Regions from separate parts of the Romboutsia hominis genome, predicted to be linked through region 2. Evidence: riboswitches for the same ligand, from Rfam matches in the RefSeq annotation. Region 2 holds a riboswitch; each other region holds the start of a gene.
The links. Region 2 has a riboswitch for thiamine pyrophosphate ahead of thiC (phosphomethylpyrimidine synthase ThiC). Riboswitches for the same ligand answer to the same signal wherever they lie in the genome.
Positions count from the first base shown of each region.

Region 1: it holds a riboswitch for thiamine pyrophosphate, as region 2 does, so the genes downstream of both, thiS (sulfur carrier protein ThiS) here and thiC (phosphomethylpyrimidine synthase ThiC) in region 2, are expected to answer to the same signal.
Region 3: it holds a riboswitch for thiamine pyrophosphate, as region 2 does, so the genes downstream of both, thiD (bifunctional hydroxymethylpyrimidine kinase/phosphomethylpyrimidine kinase) here and thiC (phosphomethylpyrimidine synthase ThiC) in region 2, are expected to answer to the same signal.

Region 1 covers NZ_LN650648.1:348,167-358,533, forward strand. The annotation lists gene FRIFI_RS01570 (DEAD/DEAH box helicase) at 347-1,798, shown strand; gene hpf (ribosome hibernation-promoting factor, HPF/YfiA family) at 1,939-2,469, shown strand; gene FRIFI_RS01580 (CPBP family intramembrane glutamic endopeptidase) at 2,563-3,339, opposite strand; TPP riboswitch at 3,562-3,673, shown strand; gene thiS (sulfur carrier protein ThiS) at 3,804-3,998, shown strand; gene thiF (sulfur carrier protein ThiS adenylyltransferase ThiF) at 4,000-4,806, shown strand; gene FRIFI_RS01595 (thiazole synthase) at 4,826-5,602, shown strand; gene thiH (2-iminoacetate synthase ThiH) at 5,604-6,707, shown strand; gene FRIFI_RS01605 (thiamine phosphate synthase) at 6,707-7,333, shown strand; gene FRIFI_RS01610 (MerR family transcriptional regulator) at 7,484-8,308, opposite strand; gene FRIFI_RS01615 (hypothetical protein) at 8,671-8,871, shown strand; gene FRIFI_RS01620 (hypothetical protein) at 8,905-9,093, shown strand; gene FRIFI_RS01625 (ABC transporter permease) at 9,358-10,311, shown strand; gene FRIFI_RS01630 (iron chelate uptake ABC transporter family permease subunit) at 10,301-10,367, shown strand, end outside.
Region 2 covers NZ_LN650648.1:1,805,151-1,815,517, forward strand. The annotation lists gene FRIFI_RS08735 (hypothetical protein) at 232-603, opposite strand; gene FRIFI_RS08740 (alpha/beta-type small acid-soluble spore protein) at 765-989, opposite strand; gene nrdF (class 1b ribonucleoside-diphosphate reductase subunit beta) at 1,138-2,109, opposite strand; gene nrdE (class 1b ribonucleoside-diphosphate reductase subunit alpha) at 2,121-4,220, opposite strand; TPP riboswitch at 4,598-4,700, shown strand; gene thiC (phosphomethylpyrimidine synthase ThiC) at 4,811-6,124, shown strand; gene FRIFI_RS08760 (calcium/sodium antiporter) at 6,263-7,219, shown strand; gene FRIFI_RS08765 (MFS transporter) at 7,256-8,425, opposite strand; gene FRIFI_RS08770 (cold-shock protein) at 8,642-8,842, shown strand; gene FRIFI_RS08775 (MATE family efflux transporter) at 9,018-10,367, opposite strand, start outside.
Region 3 covers NZ_LN650648.1:866,283-876,649, forward strand. The annotation lists gene FRIFI_RS04055 (YhgE/Pip domain-containing protein) at 1-1,464, shown strand, start outside; gene FRIFI_RS04060 (DEAD/DEAH box helicase) at 1,767-2,879, opposite strand; TPP riboswitch at 3,238-3,334, shown strand; gene thiD (bifunctional hydroxymethylpyrimidine kinase/phosphomethylpyrimidine kinase) at 3,485-4,291, shown strand; gene thiM (hydroxyethylthiazole kinase) at 4,308-5,093, shown strand; gene tenA (thiaminase II) at 5,093-5,776, shown strand; gene thiT (energy-coupled thiamine transporter ThiT) at 5,764-6,387, shown strand; gene thiE (thiamine phosphate synthase) at 6,417-7,031, shown strand; gene FRIFI_RS04090 (sensor histidine kinase) at 7,166-8,821, shown strand; gene nhaC (Na+/H+ antiporter NhaC) at 8,857-10,263, opposite strand.

The DNA.
Region 1 (10,367 bases), 1.5 Mb from region 2:
GTATTAATTATCATATTTATATTCTCCTAAAAAATTTATATTTAAATTGATTATATATAGTTAAAGGGAATATGTCAATAATATTTTTCAGAAAATTTATACAAATTATTTTATAATTAAAGTAAAAAATATTTTATAAATATGCAGTAAATTATAAAGGCTTAAGTAATAGCAATTATAGAAAAAAATAAAAATTTAGTGTATATTAGTTAAATGCTAATATAAAAGTAATAAAATAAAAAGACAATCATAATACAATAAAACATTGAAATAAAATAAACATATTAGCCATATTCTATGATGGTTAATAAAACAATAATAGTAAAATTAGATAAGGTGGAATTAAATGAATAATAAATTTGAGAGTTTAAAATTAAATAAAGATATATTAAAAGCATTGTATAATTTAGGCTATAATTCACCATCGAAAGTTCAGAGTGAAGTTATACCAAGGTTATTAAGATATGAAAATATAATAGTCAAATCAAAAACTGGGAGTGGAAAAACTGCGAGCTTTGCTATACCAATATGTGAAACAGTAGAAGTGGATAATAACAATCTTCAAGCACTAATAGTTGTACCCACTAGAGAGTTAGCACTTCAAGTAAAAGAAGAGATATCTAATATAGGTAGATTGAAGAAAATAAGATGTAGTGCTATATTTGGAAAACAACCTATGAAAGATCAAATAAAGGAGTTAAAGCAAAGAGTTCATATTGTAGTAGCAACTCCAGGAAGAATAATTGATCATATAAGTAGGGGTACAATTAACCTTGAAAGTATAAGATATTTTATAATTGATGAAGCAGATAAAATGCTTAAAAAAGGGTTTGTAGAAGATATGGAGTTTATATTTAATAGTATACCTAAAAATAGCATTAAAGGACTATTCTCAGCGACTATAGATAAAGATATAAAAAATATTTGCTTAGAATATATGAAAGATGCAGAAATGGTAGAAGTAAAAAATGAAAATTTATTAAATAATAAACAAATATCAGAAAAGACAGTCAAAGTAGAGGATAAAAAAAAGTATGATACTTTAAAAAATATAATATATTCTCAGGCTCCAGTATCAGTTATGATATTTTGCAATACAAAAGAAACTGTTACAAAACTTTATAAAAATTTAAAGGAAGATAGGTTTTTAGTAACAGAACTTCATGGTGATATGTCTCAAGACAAAAGAAATTTTACGATAAAAGATTTTAAAAATGGTAAGTTTAATATACTAGTAAGTACAGATGTAGCTGGTAGAGGTATACATATAGATGACATATCTTTAGTTATAAATTTTAATGTGCCTAGAGATAAAGAAAACTATATACATAGAATAGGTAGGACAGGTAGAAAAAAAAGCTTTGGAAAATCTATAACTATGGTAAATCAAAAAGATGAAAAGTATATGGAAGAAATAGAACATTATATTGGATATAAAATAGAAGATCTAGATGACATAAAAAAAGAAGATATTGCTTTAGGAAAAGCTAAGTTTGAAGAAAATAATAAAAAAGTTTTAAAAAATAGAAAAAATAGAAATGAAGAAAAAAAGGTTCACAGTGAAGTAACGAGACTATACCTAAATGCTGGAAAGAAAAAGAAAATAAGAGTTATAGATATTGTTGGAGCTCTTAATAGTATAGAGGGAATAAATAATGAAGATATAGGTGTAATAGAGGTACAAGACCTTTGTTCTTATGTAGATATATTAAATCACAAAGGTGAAATTATATTAAAGAAGTATAAAGAGATTAGTGTAAAAAAGAAGATGGTAAAAATAAAAAAAGATAATAGATAAAAAACCCCCTTAACTTCTATAATACACCAAAAAAATATATAATAATAGCCTTAAAATGTAATTGTTTTCCTGTTATTATTTAAATATACAAGATAACTTGTATATTTAAAAATGTAGTCCAGATACAGGAGGTACATACTATGAGCGTAAAAATAATTTCAAAGCATGTAAAAGTTACAGAGGCAATAAGAGAAAAAATTGAAAGTAAGTTTGAAAAGCTAGAAAAATATATTAATGATGATTTTGATGTACATGTTAAAATAGATGTAAAGAGAAAAAATCAAAGTATTGAAGCGACAGTATATACTAAACATGGAACTATCGTTAGAGCTGAAGAATGCCAAGAAGATTTATATTCAGCAATAGACTTATTATATGATAAGCTTTATAAACAGCTTAGAAAATACAAAACACAAATGATAAGAAGAAATAGAAAAAATGAAAGTATAAGATTTGATAATATAGAGGAATATGAAGAAATAGATTTAGATGACGATGTAATAAAAAGAAGAAAGAAATTTAAAATGGACAAGCCAATAACTCCAGAAGATGCAATTGTTCAAATGAATTTATTAGGACATCAATTCTTTTTATTTAGAAATATAGAGACAAATAAAACAAGTATTATATATAAAAGACATGATGGATATGGCCTTATAGAACAAGTGTAATACCATAAACATTTAATAATAAAAAACGTATTGAAAATTTCAATACGTTTTTTATTATTAAAAAATAGCTTATTATTATTAATATAACTTGAATTATTTAGATTTTAGTTTTATACATTTTTTTGATATATAAAATATAATAAAACCAGCTAGACAAGTTGCTAGAGCTATAATTATATGTAAATCCACATCATACTCAAATACATAAGAACAAGCATTATCTAAAGCATGAAATAATATACAAAGCCAAATGCTATTAGTTTCCATGTATATGTAAGTAAGTACAAAAGAAGAAGCAATACAACTAAGAGCAAATGGAATAAAACTAGTATGTTGTTGTGGTGTACCAACTACAAACCATAAAGGTAGATGCCATAAGGACCAAATAATACCTATTATTAGAGAACTTTTAAAAGGAGAATATTTCTTTAGTAATTTAGGAAGTAAAAAACCTCTCCATCCTATTTCCTCTAATCCTCCCCCAAATATCATTATAGGAGTTAACCAACTTAAAAATATTAATGGGGATTTTAGTAAGGCACCATAGCCTCTAAACATTTCAACTACTATATATGGAACGGTCCAAAGTATTAAAGCGGCAATAATAACATATAAATATTCCTTTAGACTCCTGTTTGCATTTACACAGTTCCTTAAAAATCTATCAAATTCATCTTTAGACAAAAACTTTTTAGCGGTAATTAATCCAGCTAAAGCAGGAGAATACCCTGAAAGTGCATAAAATAACATAAAAATAGGAGAACCATATATTAAAATATTGAGTTGTGTTGTAGATATAGTTACTGTAAATCCAATTATACAAAAAAGTATTAGTACTATAAAAAAGTACTTTGTATCTTTTGAAATCAATTTTTTTCGCCTCCGAATTTTTTATAAGAATTAATTTATAGAATAATTCAAAGTATATTGAAATTATTGAATAACTATATAATTATTATACATAAGAAATCTAACTAATTTAATAGGGAAATTAAATAAAATTCGTATAATAAATATATATATAGTTTATTTATAAACTAATAATTTGTTGATTATGAAAATACATTGTGCTACACTCAACTTGTAAAAATAAATAAAAGCTAGGGGAGCTATGATTGGATAGCTGAGAAGTAAAGCCATAACTTTCAGACTCTAAGAACCTGATTAAGATAATTCTTACGTAGGGAAGCTCGTATATTTTAATGTACCTAGATTTTTAGTTAAATAAGGCGCTCTCTATAAAAAGAGAGTGCTTTTTTAATGCTATTAAAGTTAAATTTATATAATTATTTTTATATCTTATAAAAGATAATCCTTAAAAGGAGGAAATGTAAGTGAAGGTAAATGGGGAAGAGTTTGAATTTAAATCAGATATGACAATATCAAAGTTATTAGAAGATATTGGAGTAAAAAAAGATAGCGTAGTAGTAGAGATAAATTTAAACATAATTGAAAATAATCAATACGATAGCTATATACTAAGAGAAGAAGATGTTATAGAAGTCATAAGGTTTGTTGGAGGGGGATAAGATGCAACTTTTTATAAATGAGCTACTTGTAAATATTGATGAAGATATAGTTACAGTAGATAAAGTTAAAGAAAAATATAAAAAAGATGCAGATATAATAATACTAAATGGTCATCCAGTAGATGCATATGTAGATTTAGAATTATATGAAAATGATAGAGTTACATTAATAAAAAGGGGTGAAATTCCAAAATTTGAAGAATTAGAAAATCTTATGGTTAGCAGACATACTCCAAATGTTCACTACAAATTAAAAAATGGAAAAGTAGCAATATTAGGTATTGGTGGATTGGGTTCAAATATAGCTATATCTTTAGCTAGAATAGGCGTAGGAACATTAATACTAGCAGACTTTGATATAGTAGAACCATCTAATTTAAATAGACAACAATATTTTATAAATGATATAGGAAAATATAAAACCGAGGCACTTAAAAATAATATAGAAAATATTAATCCATTTATAGAAGTTGAAACTATAAACAAAATAATAGATTCATCAAATATACATGAATTTGGGAACGTAGATATAATAATAGAGGCTTTTGATAATCCAAAGTACAAAGCAGAAATTGCAAATAACATTTTAACTAAAATGAGAGATAAATATTTAATATCCTCATCTGGAGTGGCAGGATATTATGATTCTAACATAATAAAAACAAGAAAAATCAGAGATAAATTTTACATATGTGGAGATGAGATAAATGAAGCTAAAGAAGGTGATGGGCTTATGGCACCAAGGGTGGCTATATGTGCTAATCACATGGCTAATTTAGCAACAAAAATATTGATAGAAGACAAATAAGATTATGTGGGGGATAAAAATGGATAAATTAATATTAAACGGACATGAGTTTAATAGTAGACTTTTAATAGGAACGGGAAAATATAGTTCAAATGATATGTTACCAAGAGTAATAGAGTCAAGTAACAGTGAAATAATAACTATGGCACTAAGAAGAGTAGACTTAGACAATACAGAAGAAAATATACTATCACATATACCTAGCAATATGACAATACTTCCTAATACATCAGGAGCGACTAATCATATGGAAGCTGTTAGGATAGCAAGAATAGCTAGAAAAATGGGATGTGGAAACTTTATAAAAATAGAAGTAATAAGTGATACAAAATACTTATTACCCGATAATGAAGAAACTATAAAAGCAACTAAAATACTTGCTGATGAAGGATTTGTAGTTCTTCCATATATGAGTCCAGATCTATATGCAGGCAAAAGGCTAATAGAAGCAGGGGCAGCAGCAGTTATGCCACTTGGGGCACCAATAGGTTCTAATAGAGGGCTTAAAATGAAAGAAATGATAAAAATAATGATAGAAGAATTAGATATACCAATAATAGTAGATGCAGGAATTGGAAAACCATCTCAGGCTATGGAAGCTATGGAAATGGGGGCAGCAGCAGTACTTGTAAACACTGCAATAGCTAGTGCAGGCGACCCTATAAAAATGGCGAATGCTTTCAAATTAGCAGTTGAAGGTGGAAGAGAAGCATATTTAGCTAAAACAGGAAGAGTAAGCAATTTTGCAAATGCATCTTCACCTCTTACTGGATTTTTAAGTGAAGTAGGTGTTTAATTTGAGTTTTTATAATGTTATAGAAAAGTATAAAGATATTGATATAGATAAATATCTAGAAAATGTATCAAATTATGATGTTTTAAGAAGTTTAGAAAAGGATAATTTAGATGAATATGATTTATTAAATTTATTATCGAAAAAAGCCACTAAATACCTGGAAGAAATGGCACAAAAAGCACACGAGATAACTAATAGATATTTTGGAAAGACTATACTTTTGTATACTCCTATGTATATAGCAAACTATTGTGTAAATAAATGTCTATACTGTGGATATAATATAGATTCTGGAATAAGTAGAAAAAAGCTCAACATTAATGAAATTAAAATAGAAGGAAATGAAATATCTAAAGAGGGATTTAAGCATTTGTTGCTTTTAACTGGAGAAAGTAAGATTCATTCAGACGTAGAGTATATAGGTGAAGCTGTAGAAGTTCTTAAAGATAAATTTCCATCTATTACAATAGAAGTTTATCCAATGGATGAAGAAGAGTATAAATATTTAGTAGATAAAGGCGTTGAAGGGCTTACTGTATACCAAGAAGTATATGATGAAAATATTTATAAAGAGGTACATTTAAAAGGTCCAAAATCTAATTATAAATATAGATTAGACTCACCAGAAAGAGGAATAAAAGCTGGAATGAGAAGTGTATCAATAGGTTCGTTACTTGGTCTTAATGATTTTAGAAAAGAAACTTTTTTTACATTAATGCATGGAAGATATTTAAGAAAAAAATATCCACATGTAGACGTTTCATACTCAATACCTAGAATAAGACCATTTAAGGGATGTTATGAAAAAATAATTGATATCAATGATAATGATTTAGTACAAGCTATGGTTGTTATGAGATTATTTGATAATCAAGGTGGTATAAATTTATCGACTAGAGAAAGCTTATCATTGCGAAGAAATTTAATACCTTTGGGAGTTACAAAATTAAGTGCAGGTGTATCAACAAATGTAGGAGGGCATTCTCAAAATAGTAAAGATACATCTCAATTTAAAATTAGTGATGAAAGTAGTGTTAGTGATATAAAAGCCATGTTAAAAGATATTGGATACCAACAAATATTTAAAGATTGGGAAAGGTTTTAATGTATCTAATAACGAATAGGCATCTATGCAAATATGATAGGTATATTGAAGTTATAAAAGAAGCATCTTATTGTGGCGTTAAAAATATAATACTAAGAGAAAAAGATCTGAGTAATGATGAGCTAGAAAATTTATATCTTAAGATTAAAAAAAATATAAATAAAGATACTAAGATAATAATAAATAGCAATATAGAAGTATTTAAAAGAGTTGATGCCGACGGTATACATTTACCATTTGATAAGTTTATAGATATTTATGATGAAAAAAATAAAAAAGATACAAATGAGTATATAGATATCAAAAACTTTAATAAAATATTAGGAGTATCAACTCATAGTATAAAAGATATAGTAGAAGTACTAAAAAGAAATGCAGATTATATATTTTTATCACACATATATGAAACTAAATGTAAGGAAAACTTAAAACCTAAAGGAATTGAAATATTAAAAGAGGCCAATTCTTTACTTACTAATTCAAATATAAATTTAATTGCATTAGGTGGAATAACACCTAGCAATGTCAAATACATAGTAGATTATTGTGATGATATAGCTGTTATGTCTAACCTAATGAGTAGTAAAAATATAAAAAAAACAATAAATGAATATAATATAGATTAAAAGTTAGCGTCTAAAATAATTTTTATTATTTTAGACGCTAACTTTTATTATAAATAGGTATTTTTATGTATTTTACTATTTAAAATAGTTACAATCTTTGATCTAGTAAAGGATTAGAATTTAAAGTTAATACCATTTAAATCATGAGTTTTATTTAGATAAATTAACTTTTATTGAGATTTTTATTACATAATCATCATATTCTTGAACTGCTAAATCATCAAGTATTATATCTTCATAGAAATGACCTTGAACAGACAGATTATTTTCTTCTATAAACTTTAAAATCTTATTATAAGTAATGCTAGTGTTATAATAACTACCCCTATGATATGCAACAATGTACAATCCCTTAGCTTTAGTAAAATTAGAATATTCTTTATTAGGAAGTTTATTATATATATATTTATAATCTAAGTAATTACCATTAGCTATATCACTGTATTCAAGCATTTCACCTAAAAAATGGGGGTAAGCTATACCTCTATCTTCACAACGACCTATATGAGCAGAAAAAGCCTCATAAACTTCTTTATCTGTAGAACAATTAAAAACTTTTGAAATAAATATGTATTCTTCTTGTAATGGTAAAATGCTGACTTTATCTGTATAATTATTAATAAAATCTTTGGAGTATTCAATTTTTCTATCAATAAAGAGTTTTATCTGGTTTAACTTATCTATTTTATTGATTACATTTATACGTTCCTTTTCTAGTAAATTAATTAATTCATTGGGATTTCTCTTACTTAAGTATTCTTTTATTTCTTTTAAAGGCATACCAATATCCTTTAGCATTGTTATAGCTCCAAACGTTTCTATTTGTTGATAAGAATAATATCTATAATTATTATCTCCTTTTATTTCAGGAGAAAAAATTCCAACTTGATCGTAATGATAAAGAGTTTGCTTACTAGTTTTGCAAAGCTTAGCAAATTCTCCAGTAGTAAAATGTATATTCTTATTAATTTTCATATAAAACACTCCAGATAATATAATAGTTTAATTATAAATATAACACAAAATGTTTAAGATTAAACTAATTAGCATTAATTTATGATAGTCTCCAATTCAAAAGTAAATACTATAAAAATAATAAAATTTTTATAATAGGAAGATATGGAAAGTGTAAGGGAAGTTTTAACAAATGGAAATTTTACTTATTAGTAAAAATTAAATTAAAATTTTTTAAGGAAAATATAAGTATTTTATATCCACAAATGGATATTAATTAAAAAAAAGAAGATAAGTAGATTTTATTGCAAAAATTATGGTGTATTTGATTTTGTATAATGAACAAACTAATGTTAAATAGATTATAAAAAGGAGTGAAGGTAGTGGAAGATAATAATTCTTTTATGGATGGATTAAGAAATTTGGGAAAGCAACTACTTTACACAGAAAGTGAGAATACAAATACTGATAGAGAGAATATAACAGAAATAAACAGTAATGGGAATAAAAGATGTATAACTAGAGCAGGCGCAGGGCCTAAAAGTCATAATAGAGTAGGTAACCCAAATAATAAATTTAGATAAATAATAAAATAATATCATTATGGAGGTAGTAATATGAAAAAAGGATTAATACCAGTAGCTTTAGGAACAGTAGTAACAGCAACAGGATTGATGTTAGATGCTAAGCAAAATAAAAAAGAGAAGTTCAATAGAAAAGATTATAAAAATATGGCAGGTGCACTTCTAGTGGGAGCAGGAGTTGCTCATATTGCCTTAGGTGGAATAGACATAGCTAAATATTAAAATAAGAGGAGATTATTCATTCTCCTCTTATTTTATATTATATTTAGAAATCACTATTATTAGGTGCTTGTCATATAAATGAAAACAAGTCGTTAATATATGTAAGAGCTTATTTTTGTTTTTGAAGATAAAAATTTAAATTAATAATTATTAATAAATAAAAAAATATTGACAATGATAATAATTATCAATACAATAAAAGTAAGTTGAAAATTAATTTCAAGAGATATGTGTTTTCATATAAGGTTATAGCTAGGAGGAAAGATGAAGAAAAGATACTTAGGAATAATATTGATAATATTATCTGCAATATCAGTATTTTTAGGAGTACATAACATAAAGATAGTAGATATATTAACTTTAAATGAAGAACAATTAAATATTTTATTAATAAGCAGATTGCCTAGATTAATAAGTATATTAGTTGCAGGAATAGGAATGAGTATATGCGGTCTTATAATGCAACAAATAAGTAGAAATAAATTTGTATCTCCAACAACAGGAGCTACTATTGATTCAGCTCAATTAGGACTGATATTTGCGATGCTAATTCTACCAAATGCAACTATGGGTAGCAAAATGATAACATCTTTTGTATTTGCTCTTGGTGGGACCTTTATATTCATGAAAATATTAAAAAGTTTAAAGTTTAAAAATGCTGTGTTTGTACCGTTAGTTGGTATAATGTTTGGAAATATAATAGGTTCAATGACGACTTTTATAGCATATAAATATGATTTAATGCAAGATATAACTTCTTGGATGCAAGGAAATTTCTCTATGATACTTAAAGGAAACTATGAAATATTATACATAACAATACCAATGATAATACTTGCATATATTTATGCAAATAAATTTACTATAGCTGGTATGGGTGAAGATTTTGCGACAAACCTAGGACTTAATTACAATAAAGTTGTGAACTTAGGGTTAATTATCGTAGCAATAGTTACAGTATGTGTAGTAACAACAGTAGGAAGTATACCTTTTATAGGATTAATAGTACCAAATATAGTATCAATTTATAAAGGTGATAATGTAAAAGATAGTATATGGCATACAGGGTTATTTGGAGCAATATTTGTGTTAACATGTGATATATTCTCAAGGATTGTAATATATCCTTATGAAATACCAATAGGATTAACAGTTGGTGTTATAGGAAGTATAGTTTTCCTTTATATGATATTAAGGAGGAAGTCATATGCAAGTTAGTAGTGTAAATAAATTACCTAGTAAAAATATAAATATTAGATTACAAAAAGAAAACA
Region 2 (10,367 bases):
CATTATTTTTTCAAGAGTTATTATAAATTTGTAATATTTAACTACTTATTTAACATAAATGTATATAATATATTTTTTTAGTAATAATATTACTATCCCTTTAATCATGCTCCTTAGTCATTAATTTTATATAGCTTTATTTTTCAGTTTATTATTAAAAAAAGACAGAAATAAATTCTGTCTTTTTTTAATAATAGCCCTTAAGCATCTACTTAAAGGCATAATATATATTTATATAACATAAAGTTTTGAAATTATCTTATCATATTTACCTCTAGCCAAGCAAATACCACCTGCATACTTTATATATTCTTCTTCACTAAGTTTTCCTTCTTCAACTTCACTAAATCTATCAATAATATTAGAATTATCTAAAAAATCTTCTACACTTTCTAATATACAAATTAAATTTATCTTAAACCCATCTGAATTTAACTTTCTTTCTTGTTTTTCTTCTTTTAAATACACTACTTCATGTTCTTTGTCTAACGTAACCTTTACGAAATCTGAAAGCCTCTTTTCTGTTGGTAATAATACTGAATATTTTTCCATATCTAAAAATATTTCATACAATTCTTTTAGTCTTGCTAACTCTGAACTCATCCTTAATCTCCTTTATATAGCCTACCTATTAATCGTGGTTATACTTTGTACTTTCATTATAATTTCATCTACTTAATTCGTCAACTTTTTACACTAAAATGGTTTTAATTACTAAAAAAAGCATTGAGTTGTTTACTGACTTTCAACTCAATGCCTGTTAATTATTTATTTTTTTTATTATATTCTCTTAGTAGCTGTTCTTCACCCATTTCTACTAATCTTCTACTCATCACACCACCTAAGTTTCCACCTATATGTCCATTTTTATATGATGTATCATTAGATCCATCTATATGACTATTTGATATTCCTAGTTCATTTGCTATTTCTAGTTTCATTTGATTTAGAGCTTGTTTAGCATTACTTATTGCTGGTTTTTTAGACATTTTAATACCTCCTTAAACTTTCTTATATATTTTTATCAAATTTAAATGATATTATTATGTATTTTTGATTTATAAGATTATTAAAATGCTTTTACCTAATATAAAACATTAAACTAAAAAATCACTTGGTTTTATCCAAGTGATTTTTTTATATTAAGAAATCTTCATCTTTTAATTCTTCATATACACCTTTTTGATATCCATTACCTTTAGTCGAGAAAAAGTCGTGATTTTTGGTTTCTGTACTTAGCCCATTTAGTACTATTGGGTTTATTTCACTTACTTTATAGTATTCATTAAACCCTAAATTCTCTAATGCCCTATTAGCATTGTATTTTAAGAAATTTATAACTTCACTTTCAAGACCGCTATCTTTGTATATAGTGTTTGTATAGTTTATTTCATTTTCCATTAAATCTTCAAGTATTTTGTACATTCTATCTTTTAATTCTTCTTTTTTAGCTTCTTCAAACTTTTCATATATTTCTTGAGAAAGAAGTCCTATATACTTTCCATGTAGTGATTCATCTCTAAGTATAAGAGATATTATTTCTCCACTTGCAACCATTTTACCTTGGCCTGCTAGATATAGTGGATAGAAAAAACCTGAGTAGAATAAAAAGCTTTCTAAGAATACACTTGTTACCATAGATAAATATAAACTTTCTTCATCTTTTGTATTTTTATATTGGGCTAGTACTAAGTCCGCCTTTTTCTGAAGTGTTTCTTCACTTTCTATCCATTTAAATAATTCTTCAATTTCATCATTAGAAAGCAGTGTCATAAATATAGATGAGTAACTTTTAGCATGTATTTCTTCCATAGTTCCCATAAATGATAATACTGCTTTTCTTTGAAGGTTATCTGTAAGGCTCATCATAGATGGTACCCCATCATTTCCTTGCTTAGTGTCTAGTAATGTAAGTCCACCTAATACTTTTTTATATAATTCTTTTTCTTTTTCATTTAATTCATTAAATACTTTTAAATCTTTTGAAACTGATATTTCCTCTGGTAACCAAAATTGTTTTACATTTTGTTCCCAAAAGGCTTGAGTAAATCCATCATCTTCTTTATTCCAGTTTACTGCTTTGTGTATTTTTTCTAATTTAAATGTCATAGTACTCCCCCTTATACTGAACACATAAGACACTCATTGTTGTCTCTAGTCATTTTAGTTCTTGTGTAGTAAAGACTTTTTAGTCCTTTTTTGTAAGCATATATATATAATCTAGCTATATCTCTAGTTGTTTTATCATCTGTTACAAATAATGTTGTTGATATACCTTGGTCAACATGATTTTGGACTGTTGAAACTATATCTATAACTTTTCTCATATCCATTCTATATGCAGATTGGTAATAAAGCATGTTTTCATTAGTTAAAAATGGCATAGGATATATAGTTGTAGAATCACCATATGTTCTAACTTCAACCGGCTCTGTAATTGGCATTATACTTGATGTTGCATTTTGAACATAACTAATACTTTGAGTTGGTGCTATTGCTGTTAAGTATGCATTATATAATCCATGTACTTTTACTTCATCTAATAAAGCTTCCCATTCTTTAGTTGTAGGTATATGTATACCTTCAAACAATTTTTTTACTTTATCTGTCTTAGGTAAGTATGAATTTTTATAATATTTTTTTAATACATTACTATCTTTTCCTTTTGCATATTCTGATTTTTCAAACCCAACAAATGTTTTATTTCTCTCTTTAGCTATATTCATAGATGACTTTATAGCAAAATGTCTAACTATTGCAAAAAATACATTACAAAAGTCTATTGCTTCTTCTGATGTATAAAGTATATTTTCTCTTACTAAGTATCCATGTAAATTCATAGCTCCAAGACCTACTGCATGTGACGAATCATTTCCATTTTTTATTGTTGGCACTTCATTTATACTAGTGTTATCAGAAACAAAAGTTAATGCTCTTATTGCAGTATCAATCGTATTTTCTATATCTTTATTATCCATTACATTAGCAATGTTTAAAGAACCTAAATTGCAACTTATATCTTGTCCCCATATATTTTCTCCAGCATATCCTTTTATATTTGATGGTGTTTGGTATTGAAATATTTCACAACATAAATTAGACATTTTGATTTTACCAACGTCTTTTAGTATATGTTCTCTATTTGCAGTATCTAAAAATACAACATATGGGTATCCACTTTCTTGTTGCATCTGTGCTATCTTTGTTAGCATTTTTCTAGGATTTATTTCTTTTTTTCGTATATCTTCATCATTTTTTAAAATATCATACCATTTTTCCATATCCATCTCATCAAGATTTATATTATATTTTTTATAAACAGAATGAGGATAAAATGCATAAGCCACCTCATTTTTCTCTGCCAATTCCATAAATTTATCTGGTATTAATGCCCCTAAAGATAATGATGCTAATCTTATTTTTTCATCTGCATTTATCTTTTTGGTATCCATAAGTAATTCAAAATCTGGATGAAATACACTTAAATATACAGCCCCGGCACCTTGTCTTGCACCCATTTGGTTAAAGTAGGTAAATGACTGTTCTAGCATTTTGGCAACTCCTACCACACCGCCTGCTGCTCCTTCTATGTCTTTAATAGGGTCTCCTGAAGCTCTTAACCTTGATAGATTAAGTGCTACCCCACCACCTATTTTAGACAAATGATTTGCTGATGAAATTGCATATGATATACCTTCTGTACTATCTTCTATAGATATCAAAAAGCACGATACCATTTCTCCTGCTCTAGCTCTACCTGCATTTAAAAATGTAGGTGTTGCTGGTTGAAATTCTTGTTTTACTAGTTTCTCTGCTAATTTTCTTACTAAATTTTTATCACCATTTCCAAGTGCTAAAGATACTATGAGAACTTTATCATTATAGCTTTCTAATATTTCTTTATTGTCATTAGTCTTAAGTGCATAGTTTTGATAAAACTTATTTGCACTCATATATGAATTAAATTTAAATCCATAATTTTTTATGATTCTTTCTATTTCTTTTATAAAATTTATATCATATCTTTCTATTACTTCTTTAGAATAGTAATTATTATCTATTAAATATGATAGCCTTTCTTCAAGACTATTAAATACCTTTGTTCTAGGTTTTATATATTCATTTATATAACTGTATAATGCTTCTTTATCTTTTTCTAATTGATATTTTCCTTCTTTATTTTTTATTATGACTTGATTATTTAGTTCTATCCAGTTCATTTTTCCCACCTTTTATTTAATGTTTTACTAATCATTATCTACCACTTATAGATATAATATTTAAACCAAATACTATATATTGTATATACACCAATAAAAGTATTCTTAATCTATTATTATATTTTATTTTTTTTATTCTTTTTAATATATAGTTTTTTCAACACATAAGGCATTGATAATTTTTTATAATTGCTTTTTTTATTTACAAATAATATTCATTATGATATTCTTAAGTTAAGTGGGAACTTATATTTTATATAAGTATTACGCTAGCCCAAATAAAGGCACTTATCTTTTGATAGGTGCCTTTCCGTTTTTATAAGTACAAAAAATTTCTTTACAATACATAAATAAAGAACTACAATGTTTTTGAAAAGATATCTAACTAGGGGTGCCTTTTAGGCTGAGAAATGATAAATTCATTAACCCTTCGAACCTGATGTAGTTTATACTACCGTAGGAAAGTTACTTTTGTGTTTATTAATAGCTATAAAACAAATATAGTCTATTTATTAATACATATTTTGAGAAGCTTTGCCTTATGGTAAGGCTTTTTTTATTTATTAAAATATAATAAGGGGGATTTTAATATGATGTATACTACTCAAATGGATGCTGCTAAAAAGGGGATAATTACTAAAGAAATGGAAATAGTAGCAAAAAAAGAAAATATGGATGTTAATATTTTGAGAGAGCTAATATCTAAAGGTAAAGTAGCAATACCTGCTAATAAAAATCATAAATCTTTAAATCCTGAAGGTGTAGGCGAAAATCTAAGAACCAAAATAAATGTAAATTTAGGTATATCAAAAGATTGTTGTGATATTGATGAAGAGATGAAAAAGGTTAATTTGGCATTAGATATGAAAGCCGAAGCTATAATGGATTTAAGTTCTTTTGGTAAAACCAAAGAATTTAGAAAAAAACTTATATCATCTTCTAATGCTATGATAGGAACTGTTCCTATATACGATGCTGTTGGTTTTTACGATAAAGAATTAAAAGATATAACTGCTAAAGAATTTTTAGATGTAGTAAGAAATCATGCAAATGATGGTGTAGACTTCGTTACTGTACATGCTGGTATAAACAAAGAAACTGCATCTGTTTTTAAAAGAAACAAAAGACTTACTAATATAGTATCTAGAGGCGGTTCTTTAATGTATGCTTGGATGGAGCTTAACCAACGTGAGAACCCTTTTTATGAATACTTTGATGAATTACTTGATATATGCGAAGAATATGACTTAACATTAAGCCTTGGAGATGCTCTAAGACCTGGGTCTATAAATGACTCTTCAGATGCTTGTCAAATAAAAGAATTAATGATATTAGGTGAACTTACTCTAAGAGCGTGGAAACGAAATGTTCAAGTAATAATAGAAGGTCCTGGACATATGTCATTAGATGAAATTGAGTCTAATATGTTACTTGAAAAGAAACTTTGTCATGGTGCACCATTTTATGTGCTAGGTCCTATAGTTACAGATATAGCCCCTGGATATGATCATATAACAAGTGCTATTGGAGGTGCCTTAGCTGCTAGTTATGGAGCTGACTTTTTATGTTATGTAACCCCAGCAGAACATTTAAGACTACCTAACTTAGATGATGTTAAAGAAGGTATTATAGCTACTAAAATAGCTGCTCATGCTGCAGATATCGCAAAGAAAATTCCTAAATCTAGAGATATAGATAATCAAATGAGTAAAGCTAGACAAGAACTTGATTGGGAAAAAATGTTTGAACTTGCTATTGACCCACAAAAAGCTAGAAGATATAGAAAAGAGTCAACTCCTAAACATGATGATAGCTGTACAATGTGCGGTAAGATGTGTTCTATGAGAAATATGAATAAAATAATGAGTGGTAAAGACTTAAATTTATTAAGAGCAGATAATTAGTTACATACTTAATTTAATATTATAAATATCTATTATATTCTTTGCATAACTAAGTTTCATCATATTTTAATGATTTACAAAAGAATACATAAAGTGGTATACTGTCCTTTATAAATATATATTTTTGGAGGAATATTAATGGCATTTATAATATTAATATTAGGTTTTATTTTCCTTATAAAGGGTGCTGACATATTTGTCGATGGTGCTGCTTCAATTGCTAGAAAATTTAATGTTCCAGCTATGGTTATAGGTCTTACTATAGTAGCTATGGGTACATCTGCACCTGAAGCCGCAGTAAGTATTACATCTTCATTAGCAGGACAAAATGATATGAGTGTTGCTAACATCGTAGGCTCTAACTTTTTTAACATACTTGTAGTGTTAGGTGTATCTGCAATAATTGCAAAGTTACCAGTTCAAAAAGATACTATAAAAAAAGATACTCCATTTTTAATAGGTATAAGCTTTATGTTGTTACTATTTTCACTTGATTTACATATAAATAGATTTGAAGGTATTTTTTTCTTATTAGTATTTGCCTACTTCTTAATAAATACTGTAAAAAGTGCTAAAAACTCTAATAATGAAGAAGACTTATCTGGTGGTGAAAGTGCTATAGCTATAGAAGCTGAAGTAAGTGAAGATGTTCCTATGTTTAAAACAATTATATTAAGTTTAATTGGTATAGCAGGAATTATTGTTGGTGGAGATATGGTTGTTGATTCTGCCACGACTATTGCAACATCATTTGGTATGAGTGCAAACTTAGTTGGACTTACAATAGTTGCAGTTGGTACTTCACTTCCTGAATTTGTTACTTCTATTATGGCTATAAAAAAGGGTGAAACTGAAATAGCTATAGGTAATGTAATAGGCTCAAACGTATTTAATATACTTTTAGTTTTAGGTTTAGCTACAACTATAAGTCCGATATCTATAAGTACATTTGCTCTTATAGATATAATATTTATGACATTTATAACAGTTTTACTTTATATCTTTATGAAAAAAGATAATTGTCTTGTAAAAAAACAAGGTTTTATATTAATAGCTTTATATATAGTATATATGATATATACTATAGTTAGGTAATCTAAAAAAGGAAGAACATAATTATGTTCTTCCTTTTTATTCGCTTATTATATTTGTATTATTTATATTCTTATATTCTAATTTATTTATTGCAAATATAATTCCAAAACTTATGATAGAAATTATTATTGAGCATATAAATATGGCTTTCATTCCATATAAGTCTATTATATTTCCATATATAAGTTTTATAACTGATGACCCAATTCCTATACAAAAAGTGTATATAGTCATGGCTGTAGTGTATAATTTTTTTTCTACTACGTTTCCTATAAAGTCAAAAACAGTTATAGTCATTATAGCTATTGCTACACCATGAGAAGCTGATGCTAATATAAATAATGCTATATTATTTGTAAATGTATATATTATCCATCTAATAAAAAGTGCAATTGCACTTACAGTAATCATTTTTGTATTTCCATATTTTTTTAAAAGATCTTTGGTCTTAACCATAAAATAAAGTTCTGGAGCTACCATAAACACAGTCAACATTCCTACAAGTTCCTTGCCTGCTCCTAAGTTTAATAAATGTATACCTTGGTAGGCGCTTACCCCATCACTTAAGGCAACAATACTTATACTTGCTAAAAGTATTAACACATATTGTTTATTAGTAAATAATTTTTTTATATCTACTTTTAAATTTAACTTTTCTTTAGACTCCATTTCTTTAGGTGTATTTAAATATGGAGTTATAAATAAACATAGTAGCATACTAAACATAAACATGTAGAAAAATGCCAAATCATTTCCTGTTAAATTCATTATATGACCACAAATAAAAGCAGATAGTGCATATCCTATAGAACCTAATACCCTTACTTTTCCATAATTTTTGTTTTGTTCTTTACAATATGAAGTTGTTATAGTATCTGCAAGTGGCAATAATGAATTTCTAAACATTTCAAAAAATATCGCTACTATAAATATCGGTATAAAAGACGTTGTTTTTGAATATAAATATCCCAGTAAAAATGCTACTAATACATTTATCCATAATATAAGCTTTTGTTTTTTTATAATATCACTTATAATCCCCCATATAGGTACAAGTGCTATACCAATTATAGATGGTATTGATACTATAATCCCTATTTGCGATGGACTAAAGTTTAATGTTTTTTCTAAGTATACAGGTAAATAAGTCATAAATGACCCCAATCCTATAAACATACATAAGTATTTTATATAAAATTTAGACATAATATTCCTCCTCTTATAAGAATATACCATAATATTGTTAGTTTTTGTACAATCATTTTTTTTATATTTTTTAGAAAATTTAGGTATATTTATTAGTATTTAAGGTAATTATTTAAATAAATAAAAAAAGTGTGTACATTTGCTTAAATAAGTGTTACACTTAAATTACAGTAAATCAAGAAATAATCTTGATGTAGGTTTATAGGAGAATTGAAAATGATTCAAGGAATAGTAAAATGGTTCAATAGTGAAAAAGGATTTGGATTTATATCTGTAGAAGGTGGAGATGATGTATTCGCTCATTTCTCAGCTATACAAGTTGATGGATTCAAAACTTTAGAAGAAGGTCAAAAAGTAAGCTTTAATATAGTTGAAGGTGCTAGAGGTCCTCAAGCTGAAAACATAACTATATTATAATCATATAGATACGTTTTAAAGACTCAAATTTATTTGAGTCTTTTTTATTTATTAATTTTAATAATCATAAATTTTCTGAATATAGCAACAATTAAAAATGTCTATGTTATTTTTTACATAGACATTTTTAGAAATACAAAAGTATTTATAGATACAATGTTTTATAGTATATAATTTACATATCTTTTTTATCTCGAGTTACATCATTTATCCAATTGCCACTTTTAACTCTTATAAATCCAACTATACCTTTTAATATTTCATCACTTTTTAATAGAAAAAATACAATAGGTATTGGTAAATTAAATATAAATGCACCTATAAATCCAAGTGGTATAGATAATCCCCACATAAATATCATTTCATATTTAAATACATACTTATTATCTCCTCCTCCTCTTAAAACACCCATCATAAGATTTGAAGATAAAGACCTAAACAATGCTACTATAGCTGTTGCTGTCATTATTTCTTTTGATATTAATTTCGTTTCTTGTGATATATTATAAAATCCTAATATCACATCTTTACATAAATAAATCATTAAAGCTGATATAACTCCAACTATTATGCTTAGTATGATTATAGTGTTTGCATATTCTTTTACTTTTTCATAGTTTCCTTTACCTATAGCATTACCTATTATAACTGATGAAGCACTAGATAATCCTTGTATAAATAAAGTTGCAAATTGATTTACTACATTATTTATGCTATTTGCTGCAACTACACTAGTCCCCATCCTACCAACTATTATAGATATCATAGACGATCCTACTGACCAACATAGTTCATTAAAAAATATGGGATATGTTACTTTTACATAATCATTAAATATTATTTTATCTATTTTCAAAATATAATTTAACCTATATTTTATTTTACTTTCTTTAAAAATTATATATGCAAATATTATAAAAAATTCTATTATCCTAGATATAACAGTTGCAATAGCTGCTCCTTTAATTCCTAATGGACTTATCCCAAACCTTCCAAATATTAATATATAATTTAAAAATATATTTATAAATAAAGATATACTATGTATGATCATAGGTATTTTAACAGTTTTAATGGACCTAAGTACACCGACAGTAGAAACTGTTAATGAATAGAATACATAACTTATACTAACTATCCTTATATACTTCTCCCCCATTGATATAACTGATATATCATCTGTAAATAGCTTCATAAATGCACCTGGCATAACCATAGCCACTAATACAAATAATATTGATAGTGCTATACTTAGCCAGTATGTAATAGTAATTACCTTGTGTATTGATTTTATATCTTTTTTCCCATAGTATTGAGAGCACATAACGTTAGAGCCTCCAGAAATCCCAAACATTAATATCATCAATATAAAAAAAAGATGATTAGCTATAGCTGCTGATGATAACTCTACTTCGCCTAGTCTACCTAACATAACAGTGTCTGCCATATTAACAGATACTGTTATTAAATTTTGTATAGCTATTGGTATTGATATATCTATTATACTTTTATAAAACGATTTATC
Region 3 (10,367 bases), 940 kb from region 2:
GGAAATCTTCCTCAGATAAAAAAAGAAATAAATAGTCTTCAAGATGTAGTAAAAAATAGTAAAAATTTAGTATTAGTTACAAAGGATAGTGTGAATAATGCATCAGAAAATATGAATAATAATATGAATACTATAAATAATATAAATACTAAATTACAAAATGAAATTGATAATTTAAAAAATATAAATGATGGTTCTTCAATTGAAAATGTAGAAAATACGATAGAGTCGGTATTAAAATTGATATCAACTATGGAAAATACGATAGATAAAGTTATAAGTGATCTTGAAAATATAAATAGCAAACATGAAAGTTCTAAGACACAAAATATAATAGATTCACTTAATACTTTAAAAACTATACTTTCTTCAGAAAAAGATAAATTAAGTGAGTTAAAATCAGTAATTGAAAGTGGTGGAACTAAAGAACAAATAGATGAACAACTTAATTCTTTATCAGAATTAGAAAATTCATTTAACAATAAGTTAAATTTAACAAATACTATATTTACTTCTGATGTATCTAATGTTTTAGATAGTGTAGGAGATGCTATGATTTCTAGCTCTTCTGATATAAACAACATATTAGAAAGTATAAATGTTATAATACCTCAAATAGATGCACTTTCTACTTATGGAATATCAAGTAGTGATGTTTTTGTAAAACAAGCAGGTAATATATCAAAAGAACTTAATAAGTTTGAAGATGATTTAGATAAGTTAGTAGAAAAAACTAAGATATTAACAGATAAAAATTTAGACAAGTTAATTTCAATATTAGATAAAAATTCAAAAGAGATAGCATCTTTTATATCATCACCTGTTAATGTTAAGACAGAAGAGTTATATAAGGCAGGTATATTTGGAGTCGCTTTAATGCCATTTTACTCAGTACTTGCAATATGGGTAGGAGCACTTTTATCTACATCACTACTTACAACAGAGTGTGAAGAATTAGCGGGAGAAAAAACTAATTTAGTTCAAAAACATTTTGGTAAAATGCTTACATTTATGACAGTATCATTAATACAGTCTTTAATAATTGCAACAGGTAATATATTTATATTTGATAAGCCTGTTAGTATACCTTTAATGTATTTATTTACTATAGTATCTTCTATACTATTTACTACAATTATATTTACATTAGTTTCTTTATTTGGGAACTTAGGTAAAGCTATAGCTATAGTTATTATGGTCTTCCAAATAGCAGGTTCTGGAGGGATATATCCTATACAAACTAACCCTAAGATATTTGAAATATTACAACCATATTGGCCATTTACTTATGCTATAGATGGATTTAGAGAAGCTATAGCAGGACCTAGCATGAGTGCTGTATATTATGATTTATCTATGTTAGCAATATTCTTTGTAATATTTATATCATTAGTCATATTTAAGAAAACTTTCCATAATATAACTGAATTTATGAATGATAAGTTTAAGGAGTCTGGTTTATAGTTATAAATAATGGTAATTATTTAACAAATAAATATTGAATAGCATTTCCATGACTAGTAAAATAATAATCATAATAAACATTAAGGAAGTGACAATATGAACAAGGATTATTATTGCCCATACTGTAAATCTAAATTAGATGTACTAGATGGATGAGGTACTATTAATTATTATTGCATGGAGTGCAATATGCTTATATCTAGAAAGAAGATATTGACTAAAGAAGAATTAGAGAATATTGATATAGAAAATAAAAATACCTAAAGGAATAATTCCTTTAGGTATTTTTATTAACATTACTATTAGTTATTATCTATTTCTCTTCTTGGGATAGTATATTGAATAGCATTTTCAATTTGCTCTAAATATCTTTCATCTTTTGGGGCAACAAATAGACAAGTATAACCTTTTTTACCAGCTCTACCAGTTCTACCAATACGATGTATGTAGTCTTCTGAAGTTTCTGGTATATCATAGTTATATACATGAGTAACACCAGTAACATCAATACCTCTAGATGCAACATCAGTAGCTATAAGATATTGTATATCTGCATTTCTAAAAGATTTCATAATTCTTTCACGTTTTGATTGAGGGATGTCGCTGTGAAGTTTAGCACAATTATACCCTCTTTGACAAAGTGCTTCATCTAAAGCATCTGCTCTTCTTTTGGTTCTACAGAAGATTATAGCTAAAAAAGGATTATCTTTATCAAGTACAGAACATAGTGCATCTTGTTTTCTTCTATCTGTAGTTTCTACAACTTCTTGATTTATATTTTCAAGTGTTATTTCTTCTTTTTCTATAGATACAACAACAGGATTAGTCATATATCTATAAGCTAATTTTTTAACTTGTGAGTTCATAGTAGCGGAGAAACACAATGTTTGACGCTTTTTAGGAACCTCCTTTAATATAGCTTCAACTTCATTTTTAAATCCCATAAATAACATTTGGTCAGCTTCATCTAGTACAAAAGTTTTTAACTTACTAAGATTTACAGTTTTTCTATCTAAGTGATCTAAAAGTCTTCCTGGTGTAGCTACTATAAGGTGTATATTTCCCTTTAACTTTTTTAATTGACCTGCTATATCTTTTCCACCATAAGCTGATAATACATTTATATTCTTACCTTTTGAAAGTTCAATGGCTTGTTCAGTTATTTGAATAGCTAACTCTCTTGTTGGTGACAATATAAGTGCTTGAACATAATTAGCGTTTGGATTAATATTTTCAAATATAGGAAGTAAAAATGCTAGAGTTTTTCCCGTACCAGTTTGAGCTTCTGCTATAACATCTTTTCCAGACTTTATAAATCCAATACTTTCTTTTTGTATAGGTGTAGGAGAGTTAATTCCCCTATTTTTTAGTACATTTACTAAATCTTTACTAATTCCAAGTTCTTCAAAATTCATTATATATTACCTCTTAATATCTTTATAATTTGAGCAACGGATTTGACCGAAATAGTTTGCCAACACGTTGCTTAAAGCATTAGTGAACGTTATATCGTTGCAACATAGAAATAGTTATCCTGAATGTCGCTTAAACGAAGTAAACTTTTTATTTATATTTTCCGTATTAATAAATAATATCATATAGTTATAATTAATACTAATAATATTATTTATTAATATAAAATATTAATGTTAGTTTTATATATTAATGGGTATTAAGTAAATGTTAGTATTTATAAATATACAGAAGATTTTATAAATTATAATTAAAGTTGATTTATTTAGATTATAGAAATATACTATAAGTATAAAATAAAATATTTGCTAGGGGTGCCGAAAGGCTGAGAGACGAAACGTTAACCCTTGTACCTGATCTGGATAATACCAGCGTAGGAAAGCTTGATAATATATTATTATATTATATATTAAATTAGAAATTAAGGCTATATTCCAATGTTGGGGTATAGCTTTTTAATTGCAAAAATATATGATATTGAAGTTAATTGAGGAGATAACAAGCTTTAGCAAATTAAATATTTAATAAATAAAAGGGAGAAGATCATATGAAAAACTACAAAATACCTACACTGACAATAGCAGGTTCAGACTCGTCTGGTGGAGCAGGTGTACAAGCTGATTTAAAAACATTTAGTGCAATAGGAACTTATGGGATGAGTGTTATAACAGCTATAACAGCCCAAAATACTAAAGGTGTATTTATGGTAGAAGATTTAAGCAAAGAGATAATTAAAAAACAAATAGAAGTTGTATTTGATGATATACGTCCAAAATCTTTAAAAATAGGTATGGTATCTAGTGAAGAAATAATAAAAGAAATAGCAAAAACTCTAGATAAATACAAACCAGAAAATCTAGTTATTGATCCGGTAATGATATCAAAGAGTGGATATTCACTACTTAAGCCAGAAGCTAAGCAAAGTATGATAGAGTATCTTATACCAATGGCCTACATAATAACACCAAATACACCAGAAGCAGAAGAAATAACAGGTATTAAAATAGACAATGTTGAGGATATGAAATTAGCAGGTCAAAAAATATTAGAATTAGGTCCGAAGTTTGTACTTATGAAGGGGGGACACTTAGACGGTGATGCTGTAGATATACTTATAGGCAAAGATATATTTAAAGTATATAAGAGTGAAAGGCTATATAGAAAAAATACGCATGGAACAGGATGTACACTATCTTCAGCAATAGCTGCACACTTAGCATTAGGATATGATATATGTGAAAGCGTAAAAAGAAGTAAGGAGTATATAACAAACGCAATAAGATATAGTTTTGATATAGGAAGTGGAGTAGGACCTGTTCATCATTTCTATGAAATAGAAAATAAGAAAATATAGTATTGGGGTAGAGAATATGTATAGTTTAATAAATAAAGTTAAAGAAATTAATCCATTAGTACTTCATTATACTAATGAAGTAACTATAAATGATTGTGCTAATATAACATTGGCACTAGGAGCGAGTCCTTTAATGAGTTTTTCATATGAAGAAGTAGAAGAGATTGTTCAGGTAGCAAGTTCAGTAGTTATAAATATAGGTACTATGAAATCTTCTAACTTAGAATTATTTTTACAAGCAGGTAAAATGGCCAATAAGTACAATAAACCTGTTGTACTTGACCCAGTAGGAGTATTTGCTACAAAAACTAGGGCAAATTTTGTAAAAAGATTATTAAATGAAGTAAGATTTACTGCAATAAAAGGAAATGTAGCTGAGATTAAATATATAGGTGGATTTGATGTTAAAGGCAAGGGTGTTGACTCTTTTGATGATGACAAAAATATTGATGAAGCTATAAAAAAGATTGCTAACAAATTAGAATGTGTAGTTTGTGCAACTGGAAAAGTAGATAGTGTAACTGATGGAAATAGAATAATTAAAATATATAATGGAACACCTAAGTTAAAGTATATAACTGGTACAGGGTGTATGTGTGCTAGCTTAATGGGATCATATCTTGGGAGTAGTGATAAAACTTTAGAGGCTATCTCTATGGGGATAATGACGATGAGTTTATGCGGACAGCTAGCTGATAAAGAAAATATATCTATAGGAGACTTCAAAGTTGAGCTTATGAATAATATATATGACCTAGATGAAGAAAAGCTAAATAAATTTGGAAAGGTTGAGGTTATATAATGAAATTTACAGATTATTTATTTGAAGAAGTTAAAAATATATGGCAAGAATACTTAGAACATCCATTTATAAAAGAACTAGGAGAAGGTACTTTACCTAAAGAGAAATTTAAAAATTATTTAGTACAAGATTATTTATACCTTAAAGAATTTGGTAAAGTATTTGCAATGTGCTTAATAAAGTCAAAGACTATAGAGGAAATGAACTTTTTCAGTAGAGCCATAAGTGCATCGATAGAATATGAAACAGCAGTACATGTTAGTTATATGAACAAATTAGGAGTACCACCAAAAATAGCAGAAACATGTAAATATGAAATAACAACAGATAATTATACTAGTTATATGCAAGCTATAGCCTTAAAAGGAAATTTAAGAGAAATTGTAATCTCTACAATGCCTTGTAACTGGAGCTATAATTATATAGGACACTATCTACTAGATAATTACAAAGAGACATTAGAAGGAAATTACTACAAAGAATGGATAGATATGTACTCTGAAGGAAAATTTGACGAGAATCTAAGGGAGTGGTTAGATTATGTTAACTATTTATGTAGAGATATAAGTAATGAAGAAAGAGAAAACTTAAAAGAAATATTTATAAAATCAAGTTTACATGAATTAGAATTTTGGAATATGGCCTATAAAGAAACTAAGGAGGGAGACTTATGTCTAGTTTAAATAATATATTAGGAATAGTTATATTAATCGTTAGTATAGGATGGTTTTGCTTGTATCTAAAAGATATGAAAAATAGAAAATTAAGCACAAAAGAAATAGTAATAATCGGTATGTTTTCAGCAATGTCTTATATACTTTCTATGATTCAATTTATAAAATATCCTCAAGGCGGGGGAATAACTTTATTTTCAATGTTACCTACAATGCTACTTGCTATACTTTACGGTAAAGAAGTTGGGATAACTGCAGGTTTAGTTTTTGCTTTAATAAAGTTAATAAGTGGACCAACAATAATACATCCAGCTCAGTTTTTATTAGATTATATACTTCCAATGATGGTACTAGGGTTAGCAGGAATATTTGGAAGAGATAAAAAATTTAATATATTTGCAGGATGCATATTAGCAACTAGCCTTAGTGTTTTAATGTATATAATATCAGGAGTATTATATTTTGCACAATATGCACCTAAAGGAATGAATCCTATAGTATATTCATGTGTATATAATATATCAAGTGCAGGTGTAGAAGGATTATTAACTAGCATATTAATATTATTTATACCTATAAAGAGGTTTAGTAAGGTTTTAAATATATCAATTAGCCAATAAATACTAAAAAATTAATATAGGAGATAAAGATGAGAGAAAAATTAAAATTATATTTAGTTACAGACTCAGATATTTTAAAAGGTAGAGATTTTTATGAGTCTATAGAAGAAGCATTAAAAGCAGGCGTAAAAACAGTTCAATTAAGAGAGAAAAAAGCATCAGGAAAAGAATTTTTAGAAAAAGCTTATAAATTAAGAGAACTTACAAAAAAATATAATGCAATTTTTATAATAAATGATAGAGTAGATATAGCAATGTTAGTAGGTGCAGACGGTGTTCATATAGGACAAAGTGATATACCATGTAGTGAAGTTAGACATTTAATAGGGAATGATAAGATAATTGGGGTATCTACTCAAAATCTAGAATTATCACTTAAGGCAAAAAATGATGGTGCAGATTATATAGGTGTAGGATCAATGTTTACTACAACTACTAAATTGGATGCAAAACATGTGAGTATAGAAGAATTAAGAAGTATAAAAGAAAATATAGATATACCAATAGTATGTATTGGTGGTATAAATCTATCTAATATATCTGCTTTAAAAAATGAAAATATAGATGGATATGCAATAGTATCAGAGATATTAAAATATGATGATATATATGGTCAAACTAAAAAATTTATGGATGTTATATAATATAAAAAAAGAAGATGCTTTTAAAAGTATCTTCTTTTTTATTATAAATTAAACTCTAAAAAGGTAATACAATTCAAGGAAATTGCCTAAAAGTGTAGAATACTTATTAAGGGTTATATTTGGGGGAGATAAGAATGAAAGAGTTTTTTAATAATTTGAGTGATAGTATATTTATATTAGATAAAGATTTTAATATAATATTTTGTAACAATAAGTTATTAGAGTATATAAATGAAAAAGACATTAATTCCTTAAACATAGATATAAGTAGTAAAGTAAAAATAGAAAAATTAGAGTTTAAAAACTACTTCGATATAGGTATAAAACTAAATACATCAAATGGAGAATTTGAATTAAGCACTAATATAACTAAAACGAAAGATAATGGTACATATATATTAGTAAGAGATATAACTGACAATAATATAGATAATATGGTAATTAATATAGATAACAATAGAAAAAGGGAGTTTAAAAATTCAGAGAAATTAATATATGATATGAGTGCTATCTTAGATGAAATAAAAAAAGACAGCGATATATATAAAATCTTAGAAAATATAGATTTAGAAGGTACTATAATTAACTTTATAGATGAAATAAAAAAAGTAGAATTTATAAAAAAGGATTTGGAGGTATTCTTAAGTATATCTGCAGATGTAATAGGAGCTATAGATAGAAATGCTTACATTAAACTTTTTACAAAAGAATGTAATAAAATAACAGGATTTAATGAAGAAGAATTAACATCAACTAGTATAATAGATAAAATATATGATGATCATAAAGAAGAATTTTTAAATATCTTAAGTTTAAAGGATGGAAATGTAAAGGTAATAGAAAATAAAATGATATGTAAAGATAATAGCTATAAATGGCTGAGATGGCACTTAAAATATATAAAAGAAAGAGATATCATAGCATTTTCTGTAAGAGATATAGATAAAGAAAAAGAAGATGTAGAAGCTAGGCAAAAATTAGAGCAAAATATATATTTAGAGTCAATGAAAAATGAATTTTTCGCAAATATATCCCATGAATTTAAGACACCGCTTAATATTATGCTTGGAATAATACAGTTAATAGATATTAATATAGTAAAAGAAAATATAAAATTTAATGATAAGATAGATTTAGAAAATTATATTAAATTATTTAAGCAAAACCTATATAGGATACTAAGATTGGTAAATAATATCATAGATATAACAAAAATAGATGCAGGATATTATGAATTAGAGCTTGGAAACTATAATATAGTAAATGTAGTAGAAGAGATAAGTTTATCTGTAACTCCTTATGCTAAAAATAAACAAATTGATTTGGTATTTGATACAAACTGTGAGGAAATGATACTTGCATTTGATCCAGAAAAAATAGAAAGAATACTTTTAAATTTATTATCTAATTCTATTAAACATACAAGTATTAATGGATGTATTTATGTGAATGTAGAAAGCAAAGGAGATAGAGTGTATATATCTGTTTGTGATAATGGAGAAGGTATAGATAGTAATAAATTACAAAGTATATTTGAAAGATTTACACAGGTAAAGAGTAATATAGCAAGTAGTTATGAAGGTAGTGGAATAGGTTTATCACTAGTTAAATCTTTAGTAAATCTTCATGGCGGAGATATAAGTGTAAAAAGTGAGGTAGGAAAAGGTAGTAAGTTTGAATTTTATTTACCAAGCAAGTTAGTAAAAAGCAAAACAAATATAAAGAAATTTATATCAGAAAATAGTAAGATTGAAATGTGTAATATAGAATTTTCTGATATATATAGATAAAAGCATCCATATGGATGCTTTTATTTTTTAGTATTTTATTTATTTACTTCTTTTTTAGGGATTGTAGCTATTTTAAATTTAATTGCTATCAAAAATAGTGAAACAATAGGATTTATTAAGTTTAAGAATGCATATGGAAGATAGGCAAAAGTACTAACTCCTAATGTACCATAGATGTAAGCTCCACATGTATTCCAAGGAACTAAGGCAGAACTCATAGTCCCACTATCTTCAAGCGCTCTTGATAGCATTTTAGGATGAAGACCTCTTTTTGCGTATTCATCTTTAAACATTCTTCCAGGTATAACTATAGATAAATACTGTTCACCAGCTACTGTATTAGTCATTACACATGTAACCATAGTTGAAAAAACAACTCCAAATGTACCTTTTGCAAATTTAAGTAAAGCTGAAGCTAAAGCCTCTAACATACCAGTTTTTTCAAGTATTCCACCTAAAGCTAGAGCAGATATTGTTAAAGAAACAGTACTCATCATATTCATTAATCCGCCTTTAGATAATAATTCATCAACTTCTGCAACACCAGTATTAGAAACAAAACCAGTATGAGCTGCACTTATTATATCTCCAACTGATGCACCTTGAAATACTATAGCAAATACAAATCCTAAAATAGCACCAAATATAAGCCCAGGTATAGCAGGAACTTTAAATATTACCAGACCAATAACCACTATTGGAGGTATAAATAATATAGGTGATAGAGTATTAAATGAACTAGCCAAAGTATCTCTTATTAAATTAATATTAGACATGTCTAATTCTTGTCCTCCATATCTCATACCTATTATACTGTAAAGTACAAGGCATATTAAAAGAGAAGGTATAGTTGAATAAAGCATATAATTTATATGTTCAAATAAAGTAGCACCAGCCATAGCAGGAGCTAAGTTTGTTGTATCTGATAGAGGAGAAAGTTTATCTCCAAAATAAGCACCTGATATTATTGCTCCTGCAACTATAGGTGCTGGAATTTGAAGACCTTGCCCAATACCTAAAAGAGCAACTCCAACAGTTCCCATAGTACTCCATGATGAACCAGTAGCTAAAGAAACTATACCACAGATAATAGTAGTAGCTGCTAAGAATATTCCTGGAGATAAGATTTTTAATCCCCAATAAATCATAGATGGAACAACACCACTAATTATCCAAGTTCCAATAAGCACACCTATTATCATTATGATAAGAATAGCCTGCATGGCCATTTTTATAGAAGAAAACATGCTTTCCTCTAATTCGCTCCACTCAAATCCAAGTCTGTAAACAGCTACTAAGCCAGCGACTATAGCTCCACCGATTAAAGGAACATGAGGAGAAGCTCCGTATTTAAATATAGATATACCTAGAAATAAAGCTAAACATACAATTGGTATTAATGCATCAACTAAGGTAGCTTGCTTTTTTTCTCTTTTACTCATAAAATAAAAGTCCCCCTTAGAAATTTATAATTTTCACTAGAAGTAAATAAAAATATGATTACAATTAAATAAAGCAAATAATATGCCAGATGTATATGATAATA